DNA from 2 places in the Acetobacter sp. DmW_043 genome. Region 2 is predicted to be linked to the other one. Evidence: riboswitches for the same ligand, from Rfam matches in the RefSeq annotation. Region 2 holds a riboswitch; the other holds the start of a gene.
What was found. Region 2 has a riboswitch for cobalamin ahead of HK11_RS00085 (TonB-dependent receptor plug domain-containing protein). Riboswitches for the same ligand answer to the same signal wherever they lie in the genome.
Positions count from the first base shown of each region.

Region 1: another riboswitch for cobalamin. It lies ahead of HK11_RS10420 (hypothetical protein); the one in region 2 lies ahead of HK11_RS00085 (TonB-dependent receptor plug domain-containing protein).

Region 1 covers NZ_JOMN01000042.1:6,463-9,616, reverse strand. Annotated here, with positions in the region: gene HK11_RS10430 (hypothetical protein) at 1-82, opposite strand, end outside; gene HK11_RS10425 (iron-containing alcohol dehydrogenase) at 153-1,310, opposite strand; cobalamin riboswitch at 1,445-1,662, shown strand; gene HK11_RS10420 (hypothetical protein) at 1,699-2,109, shown strand; gene HK11_RS10415 (pyruvate carboxylase) at 2,211-3,154, opposite strand, start outside.
Region 2 covers NZ_JOMN01000001.1:19,123-22,276, forward strand. Annotated here, with positions in the region: gene HK11_RS00085 (TonB-dependent receptor plug domain-containing protein) at 1-1,071, opposite strand, end outside; cobalamin riboswitch at 1,247-1,475, opposite strand; gene HK11_RS00090 (LysR family transcriptional regulator) at 1,519-2,409, opposite strand; gene HK11_RS00095 (methionine synthase) at 2,493-3,154, opposite strand, start outside.

The DNA.
Region 1 (3,154 bases), on a different contig from region 2:
TGCCATCCCGCTCCCACATTTCATGTGCTTTTGCGAGAATGCGGGCATTCTGCTGTGGAGACTGCTCGAGTGGGTTACTCATATGAATGCGTTCCTCCGGGCTGTTATTAAGTGCTGCTCTCCGATATATTTTCAGAGAGCCGCATTATACCTCAGTAACTGACTTCAAGAATTTTCTGGCTGATTTCCGGGGTAACATCATGCTGTTCGCCCAGTTTTACCATGCCATTTTTACGCAGCTGTTCAACGATCACAGTAATATCGCTGGCAGGCACATCATAGTCACGAAGGTGTGTCTGTATCCCCATCTCCTCAAAAAACTTACGTGTGCGTTCAATAGCCGCATCAATACGCTCATCTTCAGAACCCGAGGTGATGTGCCATACACGATCTGCATACTGGAGCAGCTTAGCCCGTTTGGACTCACGGCGCACATTCAGGCTGGCAGGCAGCACGACGGCAAGTGTTCTTGCATGGTCGATATCGTAACGCGCGGTCAGCTCATGGCCGATCATATGGGTTGACCAGTCCTGAGGTACACCGGCACCAATCAGGCCATTAAGTGCAAGCGTTGCAACCCACATGAAATTTGCCCGCAGATCATAGTCGTTACCCGCAGTCTGTAATTTCGGGCCGATTTCAATAAGTGTCTGTAACAGACCTTCAGCAAAACGATCCTGCACCATGCCATCAGCAGGATATGTCAGATACTGCTCGATAATATGAACAAAGGAATCAACAACACCGTTAGCAATCTGCCGTGCAGGTAAAGTAAATGTTTTTGTCGGATCCAGGACAGAAAACTGCGGGAAAACCAGAGGGTTCTGAAAAGCAAGCTTCGTATGTGTCTCTTTACGCGTAATAACCGAACCATCATTCATTTCTGAACCGGTGGCCGGCAGCGTCAGCACTGTACCAAAAGGCAGGGCAGTGGTGATTTTTTTACCGTAGGTTTGAAGAATTTCCCACGGATCTCCCTCATAGTTTACGGCAGCGGCAACAAATTTTGTGCCGTCAATGACTGAGCCTCCCCCGACAGCAAGCAGAAAATCGATTTTCTTTTCGCGAATAAGGCCTACAGCCTTCATCAGTGTTTCATAAGTCGGGTTTGGCTCAATACCGCTAAACTCATGCACTTCACGGGCACCAAGAGCAGCGCGTACCTCAGCAAGAGTGCCGTTCTTTTTTGCACTTTCCCCACCCAGCAGAACAAGAACCCGCGCATCCTGTGCAATCAGTGTATCAAGTTTTGCCGTACTCTCACGCCCAAAAACAATGCGTGTAGGGTTATAGAGCTCAAAATTCAGCATAATATCCACTTTCCTGGTCAGAAGGATGTGTATGTTATGTGAGGTCTCCCCCTGCATGAGACAAGAGGCCCGGGATATCTATTCCCGCCGTAATCACACTGTAATATTGCTCTTAACACCCGTTATGTGCATTACTGGACCCTCTTGTCGGCAGTCCCGCGCAAGCGGGCTAACAGGGAATGCCGTAAGCCTTTACATGCAAGGTAAGTCGGCAGCTGCTCCCGCAACTGTATGTGGTATGGGTCTGATTTTCACGTCGTAAAGACGAGCCACTGGTGCACACCACCGGGAAGGCCAGATCAGAACTGATGATCCTCAAGCCAGGAGACCTGCTGCCGTCGCCTTACCGTGTCGCCGGGCGGGATGTACCGGAGGCTAAGATCGTATCATGACACCTCGTATCACACCACAATCACATACCTGTTCAGCTCAGTCAGACCTTCACCCTCTTGTTCTCACTTTAATCAGAGACTGCCCCTCCCGTGCCGAAGCTCTGAGGGCAGCACACACTGCTCAGCAACCTCCCCCCAACCAGGAGGATGTTATTTTTAAAAGTGGCTACACTATTTTTTCAGCCACTTTTGGCACCTCGCCTTCAGCTCATAATGCCAGAGGACATGCTCTGGAAGCAGCCTTTCGCCCCCTGCTCGCACAGGCACTTGATTTGCTGGAAACACTTCCTTCAGTCAGAGGATCTGATGACAGAGATGCCGCACAACATATTTTACGGACATACGTCACAATACACTGGACACTGGGTGCAAGGGCCGCCGCAATGGCACGCTATAATGCACCGTAGCAGCTTTTAAAAAACCACCTGTTGCATCAGCTGCATTTTACAAAAAAGGCCCGGAGAAATATCATCCCTCCGGGCCTTCTTCATTTTACTACAGTCACTCTTTATGACAGCTCAAGCAGCAGATCTTTAGCATCAATGATATCACCTGAAACAACATGAACACGCGTCACTGTCGCGTCACGATCGGCAGTGATTGCTGTCTCCATTTTCATGGCTTCAACTGACACCAGCAGATCACCCTTCTTCACCTTCTGGCCCGCTTTAACCCCGACAACAGACACCATGCCGGGCATAGGAGCGGCAATTTGTGATGCATCTGCCGGGTCTGCCTTAAGCCGGGTCTGTTTTTTGGCCTGAGCACCAGCTTTGACAAACCCCATCGTTCTTGCCTGACCATTAAGCTCGAAGAACAATCTGGTCTCACCGGTATCAGGCTCATCAGTTTGACCCAGCAGACGAATAATCAGCGTTTTACCAGGCTCAATTTCAGCGGCAACTTCGTCTTTGTCATTCAGACCATAGAAAAATACAGGCGTAGAAAGCACAGAAACGTCACCATATTTACGCCTGTGCGTAATATAGTCTGTATAGACTTTAGGATACATCAGCCAGCTTGCGAGAGCTGCATCATCAATATCCTGACCAGTCGCCTCTTTTGCACTCTGACGGGCCTGCTCAAGATCGACCGGCGGAATATGTGCCGCGGCACGCCCCTCAACCGGCTTCTGCCCTTTAAGAATACGCGCCTGTAACGCTTCCGGGAAACCATCAGCCGGATAGCCAATGTCACCGCGCATCATGGAGATAACAGAGTCAGGAAAAGCAATATCCCTTTCCGGATCCATAATATCCTGCGGTGTCAGGTCATTAGCAACCATGAACAGCGCAAGGTCACCCACCACTTTAGAAGATGGTGTAACCTTAACAATATCGCCAAATAATTTATTTACATCAGCATATGCCTGCGCCACAGAATCCCACAGATGATCAAGCCCCATAGAGCGGGCCTGTTCACGCAGGTTAGTATACTGCCCTCCTGGCATTT
Region 2 (3,154 bases):
AAACGTGTCATGAAAATGCTCAGCACCAATCAGCACTGTGCCATATTTTTTAAAGTTAAATGTACCATGCCAGTCAATTTTCAGCCGGTCTGACCGGTAATAAATGGGCCCGGTAGCATACAGCCCTGTCTGGTTCCAGCGATTACGAATGGCCATATAACCAAGACCGATGACCTGATCAAAAAAACCATCAAATGACACAAGATGAGCTGTCCCGCGCACAATTGCTTCATTTGTATTATTACGCTCACGCACATGCCCCCCGCCTTCGTTTTCACTCTGAAGGTCATACAGGGAATAGGTGTGATAATTGCTCTGAATCAGACGGGTTGTCAGGCCAAGGTCAAAATTTCTGGTTACGTCATAGCCCAGACGAATATTTGTGCCCCGGTTATCATTGCGGTTGCTGGTGTGGCGTTGCGCACGTGTGGCACCATAATAGCGGTCAATATAATGCGGAATGCTGCGAAACCCATCCATACGATAATGATTAAGCGTCACATTATAATGGAAACGCCCCTTACTGCCACGTAACCCGATAACCTGATTAAATGTGCCATATGAGCCGCCTTCAAGACGTACAAAAGGTTTAAAACGCCCCTCGCCACGGGCTGTCGTAATATCGATTACCCCTGCCATAGCATCTGCACCATAGAGGCCACTTTGCGGACCACGCAGAACTTCAATACGCCCTATACCATCAGTCATAAACTGAGCAGCATCGAACATGCCACTGGCAGAACTGCCATCATTAATATCCATTCCATCAAGGCGCACTTTTACTTCATTGGCATTCGTACCACGCATAAAAATTGACGTTGTGCCCCCTGCTCCGCCGGTGCGAACAAGGTTTAACCCTGGTTCACGGGCTAACAGATCTGGTAAAGAGCGACGTTGCTGTTTTAAAATCTGCTGCTCTGTAATGATTGTCATGGCAGTACCGATTTCATCACGCCTGACGGGCCTGCGGGCTGCACTCACAGTAATCTGTTCAGGATTACGTGACAGCATCTCTTCCTCTGACGTCAGGCTTGTCTCTGCCTGCTGTGGCTGTTCAGCTGCCCGGACCATACATCCGGGAAAAATGAAGAATGCTGTGCTCAAAAAAAGAAGTCTGCGCACCATAAAAACTACCTCGTGGTCCGAATGTTGCCACGAGACTAAGTTTATGCAGGAACTGACGCCCTTATCAGGCTGTGCCAGCGCATGCCACTCTGTGCTGACACTCCCCGATCAGCATTTCCCGTTTGCAACAATTCACGATGGCAGGTTTCCTGGCTTGTGGCGTCGCCGGCTGCATCTCCCTTCCCAGGCCAGGCCCAGTGGTCTGATCTTATGATCAGTATGCAGAAACATACCACTTACAGTTGCGGGGACAGCTCAGGCTTAAACAGCATATCATGCCATGATACCTGATTCCCTTTTACACTCTGCCTTGTATTTTAAAGGCAAAGACCATCAGTCAGATGATGTGCGCGCAGAACACAGGCCTGTCAACAATGCTGAAGGTAAAAAGGGCTAATGATGCGATGCAGCAAACCGGATAAAATCCTGCAGGTAAAAAATATCATCATCCGTATCACGACAGCCAAGGAAAATTTGCTTTGCGATACCCTTTTTGCCAAGCTTCACAGGAGAAAGTTCAAAGCGCTGAGCATATTCCTCAACCAGCCATCCCGGCAGGGCAGTAACACCCCTGCCATGAGCGACCATCACAAGCATAATATCTGTTGTTTCTATTTGCTTTTGCTGCCTTGGGCTAATACCCGCAGGTTGCAGAAACTGCGTATAAATATCCAGCCGCTCTGACGGTACAGGGTATGTTATCAGGGTTTCTCCCGCAAGCTGCTCTGGTGAGATAAACTTCTCACCACGCAAAGGGTGCTGAGGGCCAACAACCAGCACAAGTTCATAGTCAAAAACAGGAGTGAATTTCAGGCCGGGTTTGTAAAGCGGGTCAGGTGTGACAACAAGATCAATCTCATTACTGAACAATGCACCAATACCGCCAAACTGAAATTTCTGCCGCACATCAACATCAACCTTCGGCCATCTTTCCAGATAAGGAGAAACCACTTTTAAAAGCCATTGATAACAGGGGTGACACTCCATACCAATGCGTAATGTACCACGCTCACCATTGCCAAATTGTTCAAGCCGTTTTTCAGCCAGTTCAAATTGAGGCAACATGCGATTGGCCAGAGATAACAACCATTCTCCCGCCTGAGTGAGCACCAGTGACCGCCCCTCCCTGCGCCAGACCTTAACTCCGAGCTGATTTTCTATTTTACGAATAGCATGGCTTAGCGCGGGTTGCGTCAGGTTAAGACGCAGCCCGGCAGCAGTTAATGAGCCTTCACGCGCGACAGCCTGAATAACCTTCAGGTGACTACGCTCCAGAACATCCATGCTTCACCTTAAATCTATGCACAAAATTTATATAATTATATGATAATTATCATTTTTTATTATTTTAACAAGTTATATTCCTGTCAGCGGGTCAGCTCCTCCCGAACAATTGCTGCCCCGGCACTTAATGCTCTGAGCTTGCCGCTTGCTACATGCCGGGGCAAAGGTGCCATGCCACAGTTAGTAGAAGGATAAAGCTTATCAGCCTCTGCAAACCGCAAAGCTTTACGCAAAACATCCGCAACCTTTTCGGGTGTCTCAATAGTATGAGTTGCGACATCAATAGCGCCTACCATGACCTTTTTACCACGAACAAGTTCGATCAGGTCCATAGGAACGCGAGAGTTCTGACACTCCAGTGATATGATATCGAGGCTGGAGCTCTGCAGCTTTGGAAAAATCTCTTCATACTGACGCCATTCCGCACCAAGAGCATTTTTCCAGTCAATATTCGCTTTAATACCATATCCATAGCAGATATGGACTGCTGTTTCACATTTCAGACCTTCAGCTGCTTTTTCTAAAGCAGCAATACCCCAGTCATTAACTTCCTCAAAAAAAACATTAAATGCAGGCTCGTCAAACTGAATGATATCGACACCGGCTGCCTCTAATTCCCGGGCTTCCTGGTTAAGAATTCCGGCAAACTCCCAGGCAAGTTTTTCACGACTTTTATAATAGCCGTCATAAAGCGTATCAATCATCGTCATCGGGCCAGGCAATGCCCACTTTATCGGCTTTTTTG